DNA from 3 places in the Specibacter sp. NPDC057265 genome. Region 3 is predicted to be linked to each of the others. Evidence: predicted binding sites of a transcription regulator. Region 3 holds the regulator's gene; each other region holds the start of a gene.
What was found. Region 3 encodes LexA, which represses DNA repair genes until DNA is damaged. Its sites were predicted from a motif close to TCGAACANNTGTTCGA; they were not measured.

Region 1 (6,824 bases), 350 kb from region 3:
CAGTCCAGGCGCAATTACAGTACCTGCGGGTACTGTAACAACCCCGTAACTTCCCTGGGCCGGGCCAGGCGGCGGGACGGAGTTTGTCCGCAGGTGGCGTAAAATTGATTCCTGGTGCATCGGGCGCCACCGCTGAATCCACCCACTGGGGAGTTTGCATGGCTGAGTTGGAAGAGACCAAAAAATCCCGCAGGGGCCTACGGATGATGGTGGTCTCTTTGTTGGCGCTGGGTTTGACCCTGACGGGCTGCAGCGCCATTGACGGAACCTCCAGACCGGGAGCCACGGCGTCGAGCTCCGCCGGCAGGACCACCACCCCCACCCCCAGCGCGCCGCCGGCGAACCCGGCAGTCATTGCCCTGAACATGAAGGACGGTGCCACGTTCGTCAACCCGGTGACGCCCATCTCCGCCGAGGTGACCCACGGCAAGGTGTCCCATGTGGTGTTGAAGGAAACAGCCACCGGCGCCGTCACCGAGGGCACGGCCGGAGCCGATGGCCGCAGCTGGGTGAACAAGGGGCCGTTGAAGTTCAACACCGGCTACACCTTCAATGTCACCGCCGTTGACGCCGACGGGAACAAGACCACCAAGGTCAGCACCTTCACCACCGTGCCGGCCAGCCATGAGGCCGACGCCGTCCTCTACCCGGCGGCCGATTCCACGGTGGGTGTGGCGCAGCCGCTGCAATTTGTCTTCAGCGAGCCCGTGGTCAACAAGGAAGCCGTGGAGAAGGCCATTAAGATCACCAGCAGCGCCGGGCAGGCGGGCGCGTTCCGCTGGTACTCCGACACTTTGGTGCGTTACCGCGCCGCCGACTTTTGGGCAGCGAACTCCAGCATCAACGTGGACATGAAACTGCTGGGCATGGATCTGGGCAACGGCATGATTGCCAACTTCAACAAAAACTACAACATTCAAATTGGCAATAAAGTGGTCATGGAAGCCAATGCCGCCACGCACAGCGTGAGCGTTTTCGTCAATGACGTGGTGGCCCGGACCTTCCCGGCCACCCTGGGTGACGCCGACTTCCCCTCCGCTTCCGGGTACATGGTGATCACCGGGGACAAGCAGCGCTACGCCACCTTCAAGGCCGCGAGCATTGGACTCAAACCCGGCGATCCGGGGGATTACGGCTCCGTGGATGTGGAGTTTGCCAGCAGGCTCTCCAACAGCGGCATTTTCATCCACCAGGCCACACCTTCGGCCATGCCGTACCTGGGGGTCGCCAATCTTTCGCACGGCTGCATAGGACTGTCCCCCGAGGGTGCCGGCTGGGTGTTTGAGAACATGCGCGCCGGCGACCTGGTCCACACCGTGGGCACCCCCAATGAAACCATTGCAGCCACCGACGGCTTCGGGGACTGGAACATTCCCTTCGAGGTATACGCCTCGCGCTGACCCGCGCGGGTGTTGTGGCGCGGCGGTGTCATGGCGCGGCGGTGTTGTTGCGCGGCGGCGCTATTGCGGGCCGACGCCGTGGCGCCGCAGCTGGGACTTGATGCGCGTGGCCTGGAGGGCTGCAGCATTCATGCGCTGCAGTTCCCGCTCCCGGCGTTCGGCCATGAGCGAGGCCAAAAAAACCATGGGGTCGGTGCCGGGCTCCGGCAGCGGGGCCACATGGGCGCTGGCCTCGGTGGCGAGTTCCACCCCGAGCCGCTGTCGGGAGGCAGGGGCCATGGTGGCGCCCTGGCGCAGGAACATGGAAATGCGGCGGGCCAGGGGATCCGGCAGCCGGCCAATGTCAGCCAGGGCGGCCCAGGAAGCAAGCGAGGGTGCCACGGAAATTTGCAGCGGCAGGATTTTCGGGGCCCGGTCCCGGATGGCATAGCTGCCGGCCAGCATGTCACCGAGCCGCTTGGACTTGTCGTTGAACAGGGAGACCAGGCAGGCCACGGAACCTAAAGTCATGTAAATTTCCAGCACTGCCAGCAGGGCCCTGATCAGGGCGTGCCGAAAACGGATGGAACCGCCGTCGTCGCGCACTATCCGCAGTCCCATGGCCCATTTTCCCAGCGATTTCCCGCGGCTCAGCGTCTCCACGGCCACGGGTGCCACCACCAGCAGGCCCACCAAGGCAGCTATCACTATGGCGCGCACGGCGGATTCGTCCAGGGCAAACGGCAAGGCCCCCAGCAGCAGCACCAGCGAAAGGCCCAGCAACAGCGTCAGGGCCACATCGATCGCCGTCGCCAATGAACGGGCGGCAAAGGAGGCGGGGCGCAGTTCCAAAACGACGGCTTCACCGGTGATGATTGTGGACATGTTTTCAGTCTATCCACGCGTGCGCATGCGCTGGCGCTAGGCTGGAAGCAATGGACATGGATGCGTTTACAAGTGTGCACGGCCCGGCCTGGGAACGGCTGAAGGTGTTGGGCCGAAAACGGCGTCTCAGCGGCGAGGAAGCGGACGAGCTGCTGGAGCTCTACCAGGCGGTCTCCGCACAGCTGTCCTTGATCCGTTCGGTGGCGGGTGAGAGCGCATTGTCGGCATCACTGTCGGCCATACTCGCCACGGCGCGCACCCGTTTCACGGGGGCACGGTCGAACATTTTTGTTGATGTTGCACGCTTCTTCGCCATTTCCCTGCCCGCGGCGTTCTACCGCATCCGCTGGCTGACCATTGTCATAGGTGGGGCCTTCATTCTCGTCAGCACCTTGTTTGCCGTGTGGACGGCCGGCAATCCGGCGGTCATGGCCGCCATGGGCAGTGACGCGCAATTGCAGCAGCTGGTGGACGATGACTTTGTCAACTACTACTCCGAGAACCCTGCCGCCTCGTTTGCCGGAGCCGTCTGGACCAACAATGCGTGGATCGCGGCGCAGTGCGTGGCCTTCGGCATTACCGGCGTGTTCGTTCCCTACGCCATGTTCTCCAATGCCCAGGGCATAGGCATGACGGCCGGAGTGATGTTCGCCTACGACTCCGGCGACGTCTTCTTCAGCTATATCCTCCCGCACGGGCTCATGGAATTGACCTCCATTTTCGTTGCCGGAGCGGCAGGCCTGCACATCTTTTGGGCCTGGGTGAGTCCCGGCCCGCGCAGCCGCCTGGAAGCCTTGGCCCAGGAAGGGCGCTCCTTGATCACCGTGGCCGCCGGGCTTGTTCTGGTCCTGTTCATCTCCGGCCTCGTGGAGGCTTTTGTCACTCCCAGCCCGCTGCCGGTCTGGGCGAAAATCACCATTGGAGCCCTGGTTCTGGGCGGCTATTGGGCCTACACCCTGGTGTTGGGTGGCCGCGCCGTGCGGGCCGGGGAGAGTGGGGACCTGTCCGCTGACGACGCCGGAGCCACCGTCAAGTCTGTCTGAGTCAAAGGCCCATGCCGCAGCTCTTATGCTTCTTCCGCTTTGGGACGGAATGCGAAAATAGTTTCGAATAGCTTCTCGTTTCTCTTGTTCTACTCGTTGGTGGGGTCTACTATAGGGGTATGGGTAGTTCAGTGAATTTCCCGGCAGGTCCGGAGGATTCATCCACCACAGTTTCTGTGGCGGACCGCATCACTGCCCTTACCCTTCCCGTTCTTTCCTCCCTTGCTGTGGATGTGGCGGGGTTGGCGGGGTTGCCTGATTTCCCTGTTCCCAGTGCCTCCACCGAGGATCGTGGTTCCTCGCGGTTGGGTGGGGTGCGGGGCTTGTTGGATGACTGTGCCGAGGCCCTTGCTGCTTTGGGTGTGCATCGGAACCGGTGTGCGGCGTTGTTGGTGGTGTTGGTGGAGCGTTTGCAGGCCGCGGCCCGGGTGGAGGGTGCGGTGTTGGGGCTGGATGCCTGGCAGCGCCAGACGCAGATGATGGGCATCCGGGCCGAGGTGGCCGGGTTGCTGACCATTACCGAAGCGGTCGCGGGAAAGCTGATGGATCATGCCGGGACCCTGGTCCATCACCTCCCGGCGACGATGAAGATTTTTAGTGAGGGTGGGTTGGGGTGGGAGCAGGCGGTCGTGATTGCCGAGGAGACGACCGTGTTGCGGGACACCGGGCACCCACAGTCCGTCATTGACGCTTTCGAACAGGTGTTGTTGGGAAAGGCCGAAGGGTGCGCGGGGCCCAGTTTCAGGGACAAGGCCCGCCGTGCAAGGGAACGCACCTACCCGGACTCCATCGCAGCCAAGACGCGGCGGGCGTTCAAGGACCGGTCCCTGCGGGTGGGTCGGGGTCAGGACGGGATGTCCTGGCTGACCCTCTTTGGGCCGTCCCCGACGGTCGCTGCGATCTTCTCCCAATGCACCACCACCGCCCAGGCCGCGCAGGGTCCCCACGAATCACGGACCCTGGCCCAGTTGCGCGCCGATGTTGCCGCGGCCCTGCTGTTGGGCCAGACCATGGACGAAAACCACATCCACACCCCACCAACACCAGTGCCAGAACCGGCGGAACCCACGCCAGCGCCGGCGGAAGCGGGTCCGGGAGCGCCGGCGGAATCGGCGGAGACTGCCACAGACACAGGCACAGACACGGACACAGACACAGACTTGGGCGCCGGTTTTGGTGGTGGGGTGCCGGTGTTTGAGGATCCGGACTACACGGATCCCGGCTTTGTTGATCCCGCACCCGATCCGTGGGACAGGGAGTTCTGGAACGGGTTTGACGGGTCCAAGCCACCGGATCTCACACCCGCACCACCGGCACCGGGCAACAATCCCCACCTCCCAGCCGCGAATGCCGGGTCCGGCGGTGGGGTGTGGCCGCCGCTGCCCAGGGTGACCCCGGTGCTGGTGGTGCCGGCCCTGTCATTGCTGGGCTTCACGGACGAACCGGCGTGGATGGAAGGTGTCGGGCCGATCAGTGTGGAGCTCGCACGGCGCCTCACCGCGGGCGCACCGTCGTTGTACCGGGTGTTGGTGGACCCGATCACGAACAAACCCCTCGATTACGCACCCGAGTCGTACCGGATTTCCAAGGCCATGAAAACAATGTTGACCATCCGGGATGAATACTGCCTCTTCCCGGGCTGCACCACCGTGGCAGTGAACTGCGAGGTCGACCACGTCAAACGCTTTGAAACCGGGGGCCGCAGCGTCTACAACAACCTGCAAACCCTGTGCAAACGCCACCACCTCCTCAAACACTTTAAGGACGACAAAACCCGCCACGGCTGGAACCGCACGGACCAAAGCGCCGAACGTCAAAACACCCGTTTGCGCGGCTGGACCCCGACCATGACCGAGGAAGGTCGTGTGGGGTGGACGTCCCCCACCGGACACTGGTACCCGCCCGCACCGGATGACACCAGCGCCCCGTCCTACCCCGAATGGCTCAAAAACCACATCCAACAACGCCTCACAACGGGCCAGCGGCAAAGCCGCCCACGGCCGCTATAAGGAAAACCTGAGCCAAGGTTGAAATCCCCTTCCGGGATCCACACTCCCCATGACTAAGGTTCTTCATCTGGTGACAGTTTGGCATCAGCCCGGGGTGGCACCGCACAGCTGGGGGAGGGGGCCGGTATCGTTTGCTTCTGTGAGCGAGAATTCAAAAACCCAGGATCCAGAGCGCACCTCCGATCAGTCCCCTTTGCAGGAGCCGGCAGCGCAGCCGGGACCCCAGCCGTCAGGACCCGTGCCTGAAAAGGCTGAGACGACCAGCAGAATGGATGCAGTCACTACAGCAGGGAACAGTGCGGTTCCCGGCACCAAGGCAAGTTTGGCCGCCCGTGCCAACGCCCGCCGTGCTGCCGCGCCAACGCTGGCCGGTCAGGCCAGCAAGGTCAAGCTGGATCCGGGGTTTGATTCAGTGGCGGACCCCATGCGCCCCGCCTCGCGGTTGCCCAAGCTGCCCACAGATGAGGAAATTGCCGCCGCCCTGGCCAGGACGGCGCAGGACGAGGATGAGGTTATTCTCGAGCCCACCCCCACGGGTGAGATCACCATGCGCCCCCCGGCCGAGGACCTGGCCCGACGCAAGGCCGCCATGGAGAAGGCCGCGGGCACCAAGCCCGTCCTGACCCGGGTTATTCAAGTGTTGCTGGCCATTTTTTATCCTGTGGTTCTACTGGTCCTTGCCATTCGCCTGGTGACCAGCTCGGTGTATTTGTGGCTTGAGTACCACCGTCCAGGGTTCCCGGCGGACTCGTTTGGATTCAGCACCGATGACCGCATCACCTACGGTTCCTACACGATCGACTACCTGCTTAACTTCGCCTCGCCGCGATACCTGGGTGAGCTCGTGGATGGTTCGGGGGATCCGCTGTTTCTCGCCAGTGAAGTGCAGCATATGGCTGACGTGAAATCCGTCATTGCCCTGGCCTTTTTGACCGGACTGGTGCTGGCTGCCGTGATGGTGATTGGCATGGTGTACCTGCGCCGTCGCAGTGTTGGCGGGATTCGACGCGCCCTGTTTGCGGGGTCCATTGCCACCTTGGCGCTCATAGTTGCCCTGGGAGTGCTGGCCCTCACCGGTTGGGAAAGGTTCTTCACCGAGTTCCACAAGGTGTTCTTCGCTGACGGCACCTGGACTTTTTACACCGATGACACCTTGATCAGGCTGTTCCCGGGCCAGTTCTGGACGGACGCAGGCATCTTCATCGGGGCCTTTGTGCTGATCGTTGCTTCCCTGACCATGGCATTCACCTGGCCCACCAAGGACAGGCGCCAGGGAACAGCAACGCCCGGCACCGGTCGCCGCGCCGGCTGAAGCGGACCGGCTGAAGCAGGCTAGATCCAACTGGGCAGCCACATGTGCTGACGCCAGTAGTCCTGGGTGATGATTTCCGCTGACCAGAGCGGGTAGAAATAGGCGCTCAGGGCCACAGCCAGGACCACGAAGAGGCCGGCGAAGAGCGCGCCCTGCTGCTTGCGCCAGGGTGGATCGCCGGGCCTGCCCAGCACCA
Region 2 (6,824 bases), 160 kb from region 3:
ACGGTTGATTTCATCAGCCAGCACAATCGTGGCAAAAATGGGGCCCTTGTGGAATTCAAATTCCTGCGACTTTTGATCGTAGATCATGACGCCGGTGACATCCGAAGGCAACAGGTCCGGGGTGAACTGGATGCGTGAATGGGTTCCCTTGACAGTTGCCGAGAGAGCGCGCGCCAACATGGTCTTTCCAGTTCCGGGTGCATCCTCAAACAAGACGTGGCCCTCGGCGAGCATGGCCGCCAGAGTCAGGCTGACGACGTGCGACTTGCCAAGGATGGCCTGGCCTACGTTGGCGACCAGCTTCTCAAAAGTACCTGCGAACCACGTGGCCTGTTCCGGCGTCATGGACATAGTTGTTCTTCCTTCAATCGTGTGGATCACGCATTTTTGCGGCAAAAACCTGCATTAGTTTATCCACTAATTGGTGTTACCCGCCATTAGCCCACACTATGGCCACTGTGTCCCACGGCCGGGCACCCTTTAATGGTGTTTTGCCCGGTATTACGTGCCGCTCCCGGAACCGCGTTGGTCGATGAGGGTTTGTTCTTCTTCGTCGGGGAACATGCCGGGGGGTGGTTGGGGGACGGTGTCTGGGGTCCAGGTGGGTGGGATGTGGTCTTCTGGTGGGAGGTCCCAGGACGGGTGGGTCGCGTCCCATTGCCGCCAGGAATCCTCGTCGTGGTCGTGGAGTTGTTGTTGGAGGTTGTTTTTCAGCCATTGCGGGTAGGTCGGGGCTGGGGTGTCGTCGGTTTCTGGCGGGTACCAGTGTCCGGTGGGGGATGTCCATCCCACGCGTCCTTCTTCGGTGATGGTGGGGGTCCAGCCGCGCAGGCGGGTGTTTTGACGTTCGGCGCTTTGGTCCGTGCGAACGCATCCTTGGCGGGTTTTGTCGTCCTTGAAGTGTTTGAGGAGGTGGTGGCTTTTGCATAGGGTTTGCAGGTTGTTGTAGACGCTGCGGCCCCCGGTTTCAAAGCGTTTGACGTGGTCGACCTCGCAGTTCACGGCCACGGTGGTGCAGCCCGGGAAGAGGCAGTATTCGTCCCGGATGGCCAACATTGTTTTCATGGCTTTACTGATCCGGTACGACTCCGGTGCGTGGTCCAGGGGTTTGTTCGTGATCGGGTCCACCAACACCCGGTACAGCGAACCCGCTTGTGCGGTGAGACGCTTAGCGAGGTCCACACTGATCGGCCCGACACCTTCCATCCACGCCGGTTCGTCCGTGAAGCCCAGCAATGACAGGGCAGGCACCACCAGCACTGGGGTCACCCTGGGCAGCGGCGGCCACACACCACCCGCATCCTTAGCCCCCGGATTGTTGCTAGGCGTTGTGGGGCACGGGGTTAGCTCCGGTGGACGGGACCCGTCAAACCCATCCCACGCTTCATCGCTCCACGGTTCAGGGACAGGATCCACAAAACCAGGGTCCGTGTAATCAGGATCATCAAACACCGGAACCACGCCGTCTCGTCCCAATCCCGGCTCCCTGGGCGGGTAAAACGACGCACCAGGTGCGTGCCCATGAGAATGGGCGCCGTGGTAGCTCGAGCCCGGCTGGGATGCTGCCGGTCCTGCTGGCTCCGTCATCTCCGGCTCCGGGGTTCCCGCCGGAGCTGCGGTGGCCGCCGCCGCCGGTTCTGACACGGCTGGTGCTGGTGGGGTGTGGATGTGGTTTTCGTCCATGGTCTGGCCCAACAGCAGGGCCGCGGCAACATCGGCGCGCAACTGGGCCAGGGTCCGTGATTCGTGGGGACCCTGCGCGGCCTGGGCGGTGGTGGTGCACTGGGAGAAGATCGCAGCGACCGTCGGCGAAGGCCCAAACAGGGTCAGCCAGGACATCCCGTCCTGACCCCGACCCACCCGCAGGGACCGGTCCTTGAACGCCCGCCGCGTTTTCGCAGCCATCGAATCCGGGTGGGTCCGTTCCCGGGCGCGGCGGGCCTTGTCCCTGAAGCTCGGCCCCGCGCACCCTTCGGCCTTTCCCAACAACACCTGTTCGAAAGCGTCAATGACGGACTGTGGGTGCCCGGCGTCCCGCAACACGGTCGTCTCCTCAGCAATCACGACCGCCTGCTCCCACCCCAACCCACCCTCACTAAAAATCTTCATCGTCGCCGGAAGGTGATGGACCAGGGTCCCGGCATGATCCATCAGCTTTCCCGCGACCGCTTCGGTAATGGTCAGCAACCCGGCCACCTCGGCCCGGATGCCCATCATCTGCGTCTGCCGCTGCCAGGCATCCAGCCCCAGCACCACACCCTCCACCCGGGCGGCCGCTTGGAGGCGTTCGACCAACACCACCAACAACGCCGCACACCGGTTCCGATGCACACTCAAAGCAGCAAGGGCGTCAGTGCAGTCATCCAACAAGCCCCGCACCCCACCCAACCGCGAGGAACCACGATCCTCGGTGGAGGCACTGGGAACAGGGAAATCAGGCAACCCCGCCAACCCCGCCACATCCACAGCAAGGGAGGAAAGAACGGGAAGGGTAAGGGCAGTGATGCGGTCCGCCACAGAAACTGTGGTGGATGAATCCTCCGGACCTGCCGGGAAATTCACTGAACTACCCATACCCCCATAATAAACCCCACCAACGGGTCGAACAAGAGAATCAAACAATTATTCGAAACTATTTTCCCACTACAGGCCAGCAATGACGGGAAACTTCATGCGATAAACCTTCATGCCTCCTTTCGAACGTCTCCCCTGTTCTACCGGTGTCCAGCACGCCCTAGCAGCGCGGCATGTCGGCCGGGATGCTTTCCCTATTGGTCGTGCGGACGGACACATGGTTCCACTGGCCGTATCCCCCGGAGGTGATGCGGTACCACTGCTTGCCGCTGTCGGAAGAGCCCCAGTATTTCCAACAGCTCACCTCAACCGACACTCCGGGTTCCAACCACTTGGAACTGCAGGAGGGCGGGTTGCCGTCCACAAAGTGGTCGCTGCCAGTGGTAGCTTCCAAACAGCTTCTGTACGGAGCCGCCTGAACCGTCCAGCTGGTGGGCTTCGGCGGGGTTTCCGCGCCGCTCTTTGGAGAAACCCTTTTGACGCCCCCGGGTGTGCCCACAGAGTTGACGGTCCGGGCTTCAATGACCGCCTCGGTGTTGTAGCCGCCAGTGTTGAAGGTGTCGCTGCCATTGTCTCTCCGGTCTGTCCATCCGCCGCCGTTGACGCGTGTCTGGACCACTGCAGCATCCGTTGCGCCGCCGGGGTAACGCCAGGAGTAGGACACATTTTTGCTGTCTTTGGCACCGTCGTTGCCGTCCAGCCCCACCGTTCCGGGGGCACCAAAGGGCACCACCGCGTTCGACGCCGGTGACGCGTTCCCGGCGCTGGCGAAGGCCGACGATTTGGCATAGACGGTGACGGTGGTGGAGGCACCATTGCTGGCGGGCACGGTGCCGCCGGGGGTCACGGCAATATTCTTGCCCCCAGGGGTTACATTGGCGAAGTAGCTCATTTCCGCCGGCGTGGATCCACCCAGGGCCGGTCCAGACAGCGGCGCGAAATTAACTGTGACGGATCCGCCGGCTCCCCCGGTGTTGGCCGCCGCGATGATGGGCGCAGCCACCTGGCCCGGCTGGCTGACGGACCGCCACGGCGCTGAGGCTGGACTTAAATCCGAGGGCTGCACGTCAGTGGTGGCCTGCACCTTGAATGTGTATTTTGCCACCGCATTGGGCAGGGACACGGTTTGGCTGGTCTGCGTGGTGGTGACCGCTGCAGTCTGGGCACCGTCAAGGTAGGTAAACAGCGTGTACTGCTTGAGATCCCCGCCATTGAGGTTGGGCTGCGTCCAATTCACCCGCAGCTGGTTTTGGCTGCCAATCTGGTCCACGAGCGTGGTGGTGGGCGCGGCCGGGGTGAACGGCTTGCCCGCGGGCTTGCCCGGCTTGGCGGCGTACCCGCTCCACTCCGAGGGGTCGGGGGCGTCATTGATTGCCTGGACCCGGAAGGTGTACTCCGTGCCGTTGACCAGTCCCGGCCAGGTGAGCTTGGTGGCCGTGACCGTCCGCTGCGGATTTTGGCCGGCGGGAACGGGTGAAATCTGAACATTGAAGGACTTCACGGGCGAATATTCACCCACCGGCTTGACCCAGTTGAGCTCCAGCTGCCGGTCCCCCCGAACAATGGTGGGCGGGGCCGGCTTGTCGGGCTTTTGGTCCGGCGTGGCCGTGGCGGAGGCCTTGGAGTAGGCGGACTCCCCCACGGCGTTCTTGGCGCTGACGGTGAAGGTGTACGGCTTGGCATTGGTGAGGCCGGTGATTTGGCAGGTGTTGCTGGCACATTCCTGCTTCACACCGTCGCTGCGCATGACCGTGTACCCGGTCAGGGGCGAGCCGTTGTCCACCGGGGTGGCCCATTTGAGCAGCACGGTCTTGCTCTTGACCTCCTGCACCAGGGGCGCGGCGGGCGCGGCCGGCTTGCCCTTGACGTTCAAGGTGATGCGGCCGTCCACGTTCCGGGCGCTGTCGCCGGTTGCGTCGGCCACCGTGTAGCTGACCACCACATTGCCGGTGAAGTCCTCCGGCGCCTGCACAGCCACCTGGTCCCCGGCCACCGCCACCTGCGTGCCCGGCGCGCCCGTGCTCATGACCGCGTTGACAACTTTCAGCGGGGTGTCCGGGAAGGGGTTGACGTCATTGCCAAGCACGTCCACGGATTCCAAACGTCCGGCGAAGGCGTCGGGGACGGAGTCGTCGTTGGCCACGGCCTTGGGCCTGGTCGACGACGTGACGGTCACTGACACCTCCGCCCGCACGGACGGATTGCTGCCATCATCGACCGAGATGCTCAGCGAGAACACGGCACCGAGGGTGGCGTTCCTGTCAGCCTCCACGGTGAGCTGGGCGCCGTCGAGCGTGGCCTTGATGCCGGGCACGCCGGGCTCCGCCACGGAGAACTTCAGCGGATCCTTTTCGGGATCGGCGGCCAGCAGTGCCAGGTTGACGGTGGCCGATTCCAGCTGGGCCACTTCGATGGTGGTGCCCTGCAGCGCCGGGGGAAGGTTTTTGGCCGGCGCGGGGGCCACCTCGGTCATGATGGTCAACGTCGATTTCAGCCCCGACGGATCTTCGGGTCCCGTGCCGTCGGTGACCTCAAAGGTCATGGAGCCGGGACCGTAAAACTCCACAGAGGACCTGTAGTCCAGCCCGGCGCCGTCGGCGGTCACGGCATTTAGGGCCGGTGCGCCAATCATTTGGACCTTGTCGGCCTGCGTGATGCGTGGCGTGCGGCCCTCGCGGACCTTGACGTAGTCGCTGAGTTTGACGGTGGCGCTCTCCCCCGCCTGGAGCTTGATGGCTTCGCTGTTCATAAGCACCGGGTACTGCGCGTCCTGGCCCGGGACCCACACAATGGCGGTGGAGGCCAGGCCGTCGCGGTCGGTGACCGTGTACGGGACCATTTGCGGCTCCGGCAGCAACGGAATCTGCAGAGAACCCCCGGAGGTGACCGTGGCGTTGGAGGGCACGCCGGCGCCCTGGACCAGGGAAATCTCCAGTGCCTCGGCCACGCCGTCGGGGTCCTCGTCGTTTTTCAGCACGGGCACGCTGACGGTGTTCTTGCCCAGGGCCTCCTGCACCGTCACCTCGTCGTCGCGGGCAATGGGGGCGCGCAGCGGCGCATCGGCGGTGACAGTCATGCGGATGTTGGCTGTGGCCGTGGCGCCGGAGGGGTCGCTGACGGTGTAGCCCATGGTTGCGGTGCCCGGGGTGGACGGGCTGGTCAGCAGCACGCGGCCCAGCTCCGTTACGGAGGGCCGCATCTCTTCCGGACCGGCAAAGCCGTCCTTAGTGACGAACAGCTTGTCGGCGTCCGGATCGGCGTCGTTCAGCACCACGTCCAGGGCCACGGGGCGGTCCGGGCGCATGGAGATGAAGTCGTCGGCGGCCACCGGCGGGCGGTTTACGGAATCCTCCGGGGCAATGCCCACTTCCACTGTGCCCACCGCCTCTGCGCCCAGGCGGTCCCGCACGCGGTAGCTGAACTTGTCGGTGCCGGCGGAGTTTCCGGCGGCGGTGTAAATGATGAAGCCGTTGCCGGCGACGGCGGTGCCCAGGGTGGGTGGAATGTCCACGCCCACCAGGCGCACGGAGTCGCCGTCGGGGTCAATGCCGTCCAGCGGGATTTGGATTTTGCTCTGCCCGCCGGCAATGGTCCGGCCTTGGACGTTTTTCGGCGCCGGCGGCAAATTGCGTTCCGGATCGGCGGCAATGACATTGATGGTCACGGACGCGGAATCCGATTGCCCGGAATCATTCGTGACCTTGTAAATGGCGGTCATGGAACCCGGCACGTCCTTGGCCAAAAAGCGCAGCGAGTCCTGGTCCACCCAGAGGCTGCCGGCATCCGCTGCCGGAGCTTGAATAATCTCGGGGTTTTTCAGCACATCGCCGTTGGGATCGTAGTCATTGGCCACCACCGGGATGCGCGCCACATCCCCCACCCGGACATCGACGGTGTCCGGGGAGGCCGTGGGCGGCTGCAGCGTGGACGCCGACGGGATGCGGACGACGGCGATGCTCCCCTTCGCGCTGCCCTGTGCGTTGGCCACCGTGTACTCCAGGGCGATGGGGCGGAGTGGGTCGCGGATGTCGGTGATTTTGACAATGTTGTGCTCCAGCACCGTCACGGACACGCCGGAGTCCTGGGGCACGGTGACGCCCCGGACCACCAGCACCCCGCCCGCGGGATCGGTGTCATTGCCCAAAACGTCCACCAGCACGGTGCCGCCCAGGGGCAGCAGCGCCATGTCTTTGACGGCAATGGGGGCCAGCTCCTCCTGCGCCGGCACCACGTCAATGCGGATCAGTCCC
Region 3 (9,974 bases):
GCCGGGCACCGGCGTCGCCGGATTTTTCCGGGTGGAACTGTGTTGCACACAGCGGGCCGTTTTCCACCGCCGCAATGAAGGGGGCGCCATGTTCTGACCACGTCACCTGCGGTGGCCGCATTTTAGGTTGCAGGACTTCGAAGTCCCACTTCTGCACCCCGTAGGAGTGCACGAAGTAGAAACGCTCATCCTCAATGCCCTCAAACAAAACGGAGCCTTCCGGCACCTGCACGGTGTTCCAGCCCATGTGGGGCACCACGGCAGCCGGCAGCAGTTCAACCGTGCCGGGCCACTCCCCCAGGCCCTGGTCCAGCTGGCCGTGTTCCACGCCAGCCTCGAAGAGCACCTGCATGCCCACGCAAATGCCAAGCACTGCACGGCCGCCGGCCACTCGCCGGCCAATCATGCGCAGCGCGTCAACGCTGCGCAGCTCGGCCATGACCGAGCCGAAGGCGCCGACGCCGGGCACCACCAGACCGTCGGCCTCCAAAACATCCTCGGCCTTGGCGCTGAGCGTGACTTTGGCCCCTGCGCGCTCCAGGGCGCGCACGGCCGAACGGACATTTCCGGAACCGTAGTCCAGCACTGTCACCGTGGGTTCGGAGGTGTTGGACCCTGCTGGAAGACTCACAAGAGACCCTTCGTCGATGGGATGCCTGTAACGCGGGGATCGGCTTCGATGGCCGAGCGCAGGGCCCGGGCAAAGGCCTTGAACTGGGCTTCCACTATATGGTGGGGGTCACGGCCGGCAATGACGTTCATGTGCAGGCAGATTTGGGCGTGGAGGGTGATGGCCTCGAAGACATGCCGGGTCAGTGAGCCGGTGAAGTGGCCGCCAATCAAGTGGTACTCCTGGCCTGCCGGCTCGCCGCCGTGCACCAGATACGGCCGCCCGGACACATCGACGACGGCGTTGGCAAGAGCTTCGTCAAGGGGCACGGTGGCCTCACCAAAGCGGCGGATGCCGGCTTTGTTGCCCAACGCGGTCTTGAGCACTTCGCCCAGGGAAATGGCCACGTCCTCCGCCGTGTGGTGGACATCAATGTGGGTGTCGCCCGTGGCCTTGATGTGCATGTCGATGAGCGAGTGTTTGGACAACGCCGTCAGCATGTGGTCATAGAACGGAACCGAGGTGTCAATGGTGGATACGCCCGTGCCGTCCAAATTGATCTCCACCAGGACGCTTGATTCGCTCGTGGCGCGTTCCAAGCGGGCGGTCCGTGCGGGGCCGGGGGTGGTGTCAGTCATTGCTGCAGTCCTTTGAAGTGGAGCGGGCCGGCCTTACAGCTGCAGGGCAGGGGGATGCTTCTGTGGGGTCCGTCGTGGATGTCACCAGTTTAGGAGGGTTCGGCGTTTATGCCCAACCCGGACTCCGCCTCACCGGCCTTGATCTCCCGCAGGCCGTCAAGGAAGGCAGTGGTCTCGGACTCGGTGCCGGCCGTGACGCGCAAGTGGCCGGTGATGCCCACGTCGCGAATCAGGACGCCCCTGTCCAGAAGGGCCCGCCACAGCTCGTGGGGGTGCTCCACCCCGCCGAAGAAGACGAAGTTGGAGTCCGACGGCGCCGGACTGAAGCCCAGTTCCACCAGGCCGTTGACCATCCGGTCCCGCTGGATCTTGATCTGTTCAACATTTGCCAACAGCGATGCCGAATGGCGCAGGGCCGCCACTGCCGTGGCCTGCGTGATGGCGGAGAGGTGGTAGGGCAAACGGACCAGACGCAGGGCGTCACTGACTTCGGGAGCCGCGGCAAGATAGCCCAGCCGGGCCCCCGCCAAGGCAAAGGCCTTGCTCATGGTGCGCGATACGATCAGCCGCGGGCGCCCGGGCAACAGGGACAGCGCGCTTGGCGTGCCGTCATGGGCAAACTCGGCGTAGGCCTCATCCACAATAATGATGGCCTGCGCGGCTTCACCGGCCTCGTAGACGGCCTTCACCACGTCCGCACCCAGAGCGGTGCCGGTGGGGTTGTTGGGGGAACAAAGGAAAACAATGTTTGGCGCCAGATCACGGACCTGTCGGGCCGCCGATTCCGCGGACAGCTCGTAATTGCCTGCGCGTTCACCGGCAATGTACGCAGTACCTGTCCCGCTGGCCAGCAGCGGGTACATGGAATATGTGGGAGGGAACCCCAGAGCCGAACGTCCCGGACCGCCAAAGGCCTGCAAAATCTGCTGCAGCACCTCATTGGAGCCATTTGCGGCCCACAGGTTCTCCGGCTGGAGTCCATGCCCCAGATAGTTGGCCAACTCCTGACGCAACACCGTGAATTCCCTGTCCGGGTAGCGGTTCAGACCTTCAAGTTCTGCTGCGACAGCGTCCATGATGGCCACCCGCGCATCAGCGGGAACCCCGTGGGTGTTTTCATTGACGTTGAGCAGAATGGGCACGTCCAATTGCGGTGCACCGTAAGGGTGCTGGCCGCGCAGGTCATCGCGGAGCGGCAATTGGGCTAAGCGTTCGAACTGGTCCATGACACCAGCTTATTTGCAGCTGCGGCCAAGACTGAAATGGCGTCGGCATGCGGACACATCCTCATCCTGCCGGCAAGCCGGCGACGGCCTTGTGGAGCCGGCGCTACCTCTGGATGGGGACGTAGAGGCGCTGCCCGGCTTGGACTATGCCCGAACCCAGATCGTTCAGCACCACAATTTCACTGACAACGTCCCGCACGTCCCGGCTCGGATCCGCGGCACTGGCAATGGACCACAGACTTTCCCCCTGCAGCACAGTGACACTGACGGCATAGTCGGCCATGTCAATGGGTTCATGGGCCGCCGACGCCTGGGCCGGCGACGCCAGCGAACCGGCTGCCAGGGCACACAGCGCCAATAACACCAGCGCTGCCGTCAGCAACGCCGGCAGACCCAGCAATATGAACCGGCCACGCCGGGTTAATTCCAGCCCGGAACGCCCCGCACCCTGTGTTGCAGCCGTGCCGGCGCAGCTGCCCGGGCCAGCGGTGCCGGAAGGCACGGCCGCCTGCGGTGCGCCTGCCCGGGTCCTGCCTGTTCCTGCGTTCATGGCTATGACAGTCATGACTTGGTCCTTTCGCCGTGGATCACGATCCTGGCCACCAACACCCAAGCGATCTGTTCCATGCTCTATAACTTCGATAGAACGTATGTTCTATTTCCTTGCTTCTACAGTTTTAGCACCTATTGACGACTCTTGCCAAGAGTCCGTAGAACAAATGTTTGAAATTGCCCCCGTTGTGGCTTAAACTTTCTTTAACAAGGATTGGCCTCATGTACAGTCCACCAGCAGGCACTGACATTGTTCAGGGCAGTCACGAAAGGACCACGGAACCATGGCGCTTCCCGACCCACCGCATCGCATCCCGCAGGCGCCCAGCCGCGCCGGAATGAAGGGATTGACGGTCCGGCAGAAAAAAATCCTTGAGTGCATCCAACGATCGATTGCGGACAAGGGCTATCCGCCGTCCATGCGTGAGATTGGTGACTCGGTGGGGCTCGCGAGCCTCTCCAGCGTCACCCACCAGCTAAGCCAGCTGGAACGCCACGGCTATCTGCGCCGCGACCCCAAACGTCCCCGGGCCATGGAGGTCCTTATCCCCCTGGTGCTGGACAATGGCCAGGTGGAGATCGAGGGTGTGCCAACCCCCAGCAAGCTGCGCAGCTCCAATGGCTTGAATTTCGCGGAGCTCAGCAGCTCCTCGGATACCGCCTTTGTGCCACTGGTGGGGCGCATTGCCGCCGGTGGCCCCATCCTGGCCGACCAGTCTGTTGATGACATCATGCCGCTGCCCCGGCAAATAGTGGGCAGCGGCGAGTTGTTCATGTTGAAGGTCCAAGGGGACTCCATGATTGATGCCGCCATTTGCGATGGGGACTGGGTCGTGGTGCGCCAGCAGAGCAGTGCCGACAACGGCGACATAGTTGCCGCCCTGCTGGAGGACGAAGCGACCGTGAAGACTTTCCGTCAACGCGACGGCCACACCTGGCTGCTGCCGCAAAACACCCGCTATGAGCCAATTCTGGGTGACCATGCCACCATCATGGGCAAAGTGGTGTCGGTGCTGCGGAGTCTTTAGCGGCCGGCTACAGCAACCTGCCAGGCCCGGAAACCCACAGCGGCTTTCCGGGCCTTTACTTTTCCGCCAGCCGCTTCAGCGCCGACAGCGCCACGGCGCGATCCTTGGTGGCCCAGAACGGCGGCAGCGCAGCCCGCAGGAAGCCGCCATAGCTGGCATTGGCCAATCGGGAATCAAGCACTGCCACCACTCCCCGGTCACTGCTGGAACGGATGAGCCTGCCAACACCCTGCGCCAGCCGGACGGCTGCATGTGTGGCGGAAATGGCCAAGAATCCATCTCCCCCATTACGCGCCACGGCGCGGGCCCGCGCGGTGACCAAGGGGTCGTCCGGTCGGGGGAAGGGAATGCGGTCAATGACCACCAGGCGGCAGGAGGCGCCTTGGACATCCACGCCCTGCCAGAGGGACATGGTGCCAAACAGGCAGCTGTCGGGCTCCTCGGCAAATTCCCGGATAAGAGCTGACATGGAGGAGTCCCCCTGGCAAAGGATCTTTGCCGCGAGCTGGGGGCGCAGCTTGGCGGCCGCGTCCTCGGCTGCGCGCCGGGAGGAGAAGAGCGCCAAGGTTCCGCCGCCTGCGGCGTTGATCAGCTCCTTGAGCTCCTCCAGTTGCTCCGGGGAATTGCCAAAGCCGGGCTTTTTCAAATGTGCCGCCACGTAGAGCATGCCCTGGCGGGGATAGTCAAAGGGCGAGCCCACGTCGGCGCCGGTCCACTTTGGCGCACTGGGCCCAAGCAGGCCCAGCCCGCCGGCCGTGGCTTGAAAGGACTGCCCAATGGCCAGCGTTGCCGAGGTCAGCACCACCGTGCGGTCGGCAAAGAGTCCCTCGCGCAGCTTCATAGCCACACTCAGCGGAGCAATGTTCAGCACTGCCGGCTCACTCTGCTCGGCCCGCTGGTAGCCCTGCCCCGGGACGAAGGTACCTGGCCGGGAGGCCCACACAACCTCCCCCTCGTCCTGGGCGGACAGGAGACGTTCACAGAGTTCGAAGATCAGGTTCAGCCGCGAACGGGCTATGGACCGTCCCCCATCCACGGCGGCATTGCCCTCGGGCTTGGAATCGGACAGGGCTGCGCGGCTGGCATCCCGGGCCTGGCCCACGGCTTGGCTTTGGGCCTCGGAGAGTCCCTGGGGCATGAGGCCCTCGGGGGTCCCGGCCAAAGCCAAATCCAAGGCCGCGGCGGCGGCCTGCAGCGCATCGACCGGGACGGCCGTATGCTTGCGGGTGCTGGAGGCCGCGGAGAGCAGCATCTGCACCGAGAGTTGCCCGGAAACGGCACCGGTGACACGGTCCTGCAGTTCATGGGCCTCATCGACCACCACCACGTCATAGTCCGGCAGTACGGCAATGCCTTCAAAGGCGCTGATGGCCAACATGGCGTGGTTGGTGACCACAATGTCCGCCTCAGCACCCTTGGCACGGGCCAGCTCGGAGAAGCATTCAGTGGCCAGCGGACACTTTTGCGCCCCCAGGCACTCCATGGATGTCACGGAAACCTGCCGCCAGGCCCGGTCGGTGACACCGGGAACCAGCTCGTCCCGGTCCCCGGTCTCCGTATCCTGGGCCCAGTCCCTGAGGCGGACCACTTCCTTGCCCAATTGGGATGTCGGACCCGAAGAGCTGCCCGGCAGGTGGGCGACACTGGCATCCTCCCCCAGCGTGAACAAGGCCCCTTCACCTGTGTCTTCGGTGGGAAACCCACCACCGAGCTTTTGTTTGCAGACGTAGTTGCTGCGCCCCTTCACCAACGCCACATCAATGGGCCGTGGGAGGACTGTTTCCAGGGCAGCCAGAAGCCTGGGGACATCGCGGCCCACAATTTGGGCCTGCAGGGCCAAGGTTGCCGTGGCGATCACGGCTGGTTTGTCGCTGCCGAGCGCATTGACAATCAAGGGGATCAAGTACGCCAGGGACTTCCCGGTGCCCGTGCCCGCCTGCACCAGCAAGTGGTCGCCGCTTTCAATGGCCGCCACCACGCGGCGGACCATTTCATGCTGTCCGTCACGCCGCTGCCCGCCCATGGCCTCCACGGCCCGATCCAATAATTCAAGGGCCTGCGTTGAAAGGGCCGTATCAGTCATGATGAATAAACGGCCCAACCTCGGCAGCTAAATCCTCACGGACGCGCACCTGGGCAACGGTGCCCTTTTCGCCATGCTCCAAGCTGATGATTTCCGCGTCGCTGCCGTGGAGTTTGTTCAGCACATCTCCCCGGTCGTAGGGGATCATCAACGTCAGCGGAACGCTGGGATGCGGGATGGCTTCGGCGATGGCCTCCAAAAGCTCCTCAATGCCCTGACCGGTGCGCGCGGAGACCACGACGGTGCGGGGCTCGCGCTGACGCAGGCGCTCCACCACAAAGGGATCGGCAATGTCGGCCTTGTTGAGGATGATGATCTCTGGAATCTGCAGGGCGCCCACTTCCGCAAAGACCGTGCGGACGGCCGCAATCTGCCCTTCAGGGTCGGGGTGGGAGGCGTCAACAATGTGCAGGATCAAATCCGCATCCGCCACCTCTTCCAGCGTTGAGCGGAAGGCCTCCACCAGCTGCGTGGGCAGGGAGCGGACGAAGCCCACCGTGTCCACCAGGGTGTAACCCAGACCGTCGGCGGTCTCGGTTTTGCGCACGGTGGGGTCCAGGGTGGCGAACAGGGCGTTCTCCACCAGCACTCCGGCGTCGGTGAGCCGGTTCAGCAGCGAGGACTTGCCGGCATTGGTGTAGCCGGCAATGGCCACCGAAGGCACCTTGTTCCGCTTGCGGTTGGCCCGCTTCGTTTCCCGGGCCGGTTTCATTGCAGCAATTTCGCGGCGCAGCTTGGCCATCCGGGTGCGGATCTTACGGCGGTCCAGTTCCATCTTGGTTTCACCGGGGCCGCGGGAGCCAATGCCGCCGCCGGCGGCACCCACCCGGCCGCCGGCCTGGCGGGACATGGACTCGCCCCAACCACGCAGGCGCGGGAGCAGGTATTCCATTTGCGCCAGCTCCACCTGCGCCCGGCCCTCCCGGGACTGTGCATGCTGGGCAAAGATGTCCAGGATCAACGCCGTACGGTCAATGACCTTGACCTTGACCACTTCCTCCAAGGTGCGGCGCTGCGACGGTGCCAGATCACCGTCAATAATGACGGTGTCGGCGCCGGTGGCGTGGACGATTTCCTTCAGTTCCTGGGCCTTGCCCTGCCCCAGGTATGTGGCGGGGTCAGGTTTGGCCCGACGCTGGACCAATCCGTCCAACACTTCCGAACCAGCGGTTTCGGCCAGGGCAGCCAACTCCCGCAGGGAGTTCTCGGCGTCGGCCATGGTGCCGTGGGACCACAAGCCGGCCAAAACCACCCGCTCCAGGCGGAGTTGGCGGTACTCGACCTCGGTGACGTCCTCAAGTTCAGTGGACAGGCTTCCCTGTCGGCGCAGGGCGTTTCGTTCGGCGAGCTCGCTCTGGTCGCCATCGAAGCTGCTGTGTTCAAAATCCAGCTCGGACACGGCCTGGGCGGTGCCGGCAAGGGGCCTCGTGGTGGGGGCGCCGCTGTGGGGATCCTGGTCCTCCACGGCGTCGTCGCTGCGTACGGAACGGCCGGCTGCCGCATCCTTGGCCAGAATGCGGTTAATGACTGCCTCGATCTCGGCGGCTGTCAGCTCCGAGCCGTCGGGATTTGATTCAGGTCCAGTTCCAAAGGTGCCGCCTTCGGGCAGCGTGTTGTCATCGGAACCATGGTGAGCGGATGCGTTGGACATATTCTCCTTATTGAGCGCTTGGTTCAATCGTAGTCCGGGGCACCCACACGCACACCTTTTTGCTTCCCGCTGTGGAAAAGCCCGGCAGCTTGAGCCTCGTCACCTTAGGTGTGCCTAGATACACATTGGCGTCCATTCCCACTAATCTGGCAGGACTATGGGTACTCAGGGTGCAGATCATTATTTCAGTTCACAGCCGTCAACGCCAATGAAGCGACGGCCGCTAAAGGTGATGCTGGCTGGCAAGGAACGCCAGCTGCACACGGCCGGCGGCATTTTCAGCCCCGATGGCGTGGACAAGGGAACGGCCATTTTGCTCTCCGCCGCGCCGCCGCCGTCGTCCGTGGGAAATCTGCTGGACATTGGCTGCGGCTGGGGACCGATCGCGCTCACGCTGGCCCTGCGCTCCCCCGAGGCAACTGTCCATGCCGTGGACGTCAACGAACGCTCCCTTGAACTGACGCGGGACAATGCCGCCGCCCTGGGCTTGGACAATGTGCTGGCTGCCACCCCCGACGCGGTCGACCCGGCGCTGCGTTTCAACACCATCTGGTCCAACCCGCCCATCCGGGTGGGCAAAGCCGAACTGCACTCGATCCTGCTGCAGTGGCTGCCCCGTCTGGCCCAGCACGGCAACGCCTACCTGGTGGTGCAGAAAAACCTTGGTTCCGATTCCCTCCAGCGTTGGCTGGCGGCCGAACTGGCCCAACAGTTCCCCGAGGCGGGCTTTCGGGTAAGCCGCGACTCCACGCAAAAGGCCTTCCGCGTCCTGCGCATCACGCGCACCGCACCCTAGGAAGCGAAGCCTGCGGCCAGGACGCCCTCGGCGACCACCACGGCCGGACCACTGAGCTCCACGTGTTCGCGGCCCCCGGGTCCGGTGAAGAAACGCACACCCACCACGCCGCCGGGAACAGCCACTGCCCACAGCTCCGGGGCGCCGGCGCCGGCCCAGAACCGGGTGGCGGCCGCAGCCGCGCAGGCACCCGTGCCGCAGGAGAGCGTCTCCCCCACCCCGCGTTCGTGCACGCGCATGCTGATGTGGCCGATCCCCTCCATGACAAGCGGTTCCGCCGGCACGGTGAACTCCACATTGCTGCCGTTCGATGGAACGGGCGTGACGGCCGGGGCCGTGGTGAGGGGAAGTGCAGCCAGCTCCTCCAGGTCAGCCAACGCCACGACAGTGTGCGGGTTGCCCATGGTGATGGACAGGGCCGGGCGCGCCACGTCCAGGCCCACGGCCTCCACGAGCGAGTCGCTGCCGCGCGCCTGGACCTGTGCGGGTTCCAAAAATCCCCACGGACCCATGTCCACACGGTAGCCGTCGGCGGTGCGTGCCACGACCTTGACGCCGGCCCGGGTGCCAATGGGCAGCTGCTCGCCGTCGGCCAAGGAGGCCAGTCCTTCGCTGATCAGAAAGTGGACAAAGACCCGCACCCCATTGCCGCACATTTCAGAGAGCGAGCCATCGGAATTGTAGTAGTCCATGAACCACTGGGCCGCCGGGTTCTCTTCCAGGATGGCAGTTCCTTCAAGAATGTTTTCCGACCGGACAGCCCGGATCAAGCCATCGCCGCCAAGTCCGCGCCGCCTGTCGCACAGGGCCGCGACCTGCTCGGCCGTCAAGCTCCGCACCCCTTCCGGATCGGCCAGCAGGACAAAATCGTTGCCGGTGCCGTGGCCTTTGGAAAAGCGCATGCCTGTCAGGGGATTGTTGGCGTTTGTCATGGTTTCAGACTAGGCCATGCCATGCACGGCGCCGGAATGCCGCTGCGGCGCCTGCTTCAGCCATGGCCGCCGCGGGCTGCAAGCACCAGCTTCGCCGCCGCGCAGTGCAGCTCCGGCTGCGCCCAGTCCAGCCACTGCACCCGCGGGTCGGCCCGGAACCACGTCAGCTGGCGGCGGGCAAACTGCCGGGTCGCCACAATGGTTTGTTCACTGGCCTCGGCAACCGAGGATTCGCCGTCCACCACGCGCAGGAACTGCGCATAGCCCAGCGCCTTCCGGGCCGTGCGCCCCGCACGCAGGCCCTCGGGAATCAAAGCTGCCACCTCCTCCAACAGCCCGCGTTCAACCATGGCGTGCACGCGGGCCGCGAGGCGGCCATGCAGTTCGGCGCGGTCGCCATTGAGTCCAATTTGCACAGTTGGCTGGACATAGCTGCGGTTCGGCATGAAGGAGCTGAA

Region 1: ACFUCV_RS01610 (DUF222 domain-containing protein) is a predicted target of LexA. The motif match lies at 3,371-3,386, and genes of this name have one in related genera.
Region 2: ACFUCV_RS00920 (DUF222 domain-containing protein) is a predicted target of LexA. The motif match lies at 2,615-2,630, and genes of this name have one in related genera.

What each region holds. Positions count from the first base shown of each region.
Region 1 covers NZ_JBHUYE010000001.1:389,827-396,650, reverse strand. The annotation lists gene ACFUCV_RS01630 (MBL fold metallo-hydrolase) at 1-38, shown strand, start outside; gene ACFUCV_RS01625 (Ig-like domain-containing protein) at 159-1,400, shown strand; gene ACFUCV_RS01620 (RDD family protein) at 1,461-2,264, opposite strand; gene ACFUCV_RS01615 (stage II sporulation protein M) at 2,315-3,307, shown strand; gene ACFUCV_RS01610 (DUF222 domain-containing protein) at 3,427-5,316, shown strand; gene ACFUCV_RS01605 (TIGR01906 family membrane protein) at 5,456-6,628, shown strand; gene ACFUCV_RS01600 (dolichyl-phosphate-mannose--protein mannosyltransferase) at 6,649-6,824, opposite strand, start outside.
Region 2 covers NZ_JBHUYE010000001.1:201,835-208,658, forward strand. The annotation lists gene ACFUCV_RS00915 (AAA family ATPase) at 1-351, opposite strand, end outside; gene ACFUCV_RS00920 (DUF222 domain-containing protein) at 502-2,574, opposite strand; gene ACFUCV_RS00925 (Ig-like domain-containing protein) at 2,735-6,824, opposite strand, start outside.
Region 3 covers NZ_JBHUYE010000001.1:42,609-52,582, forward strand. The annotation lists gene hisH (imidazole glycerol phosphate synthase subunit HisH) at 1-631, opposite strand, end outside; gene hisB (imidazoleglycerol-phosphate dehydratase HisB) at 628-1,248, opposite strand; gene ACFUCV_RS00210 (histidinol-phosphate transaminase) at 1,338-2,474, opposite strand; gene ACFUCV_RS00215 (LysM peptidoglycan-binding domain-containing protein) at 2,578-3,039, opposite strand; gene lexA (transcriptional repressor LexA) at 3,311-4,054, shown strand; gene ACFUCV_RS00225 (ATP-dependent DNA helicase) at 4,110-6,137, opposite strand; gene hflX (GTPase HflX) at 6,130-7,788, opposite strand; gene ACFUCV_RS00235 (class I SAM-dependent methyltransferase) at 8,021-8,584, shown strand; gene dapF (diaminopimelate epimerase) at 8,581-9,516, opposite strand; gene miaA (tRNA (adenosine(37)-N6)-dimethylallyltransferase MiaA) at 9,573-9,974, opposite strand, start outside.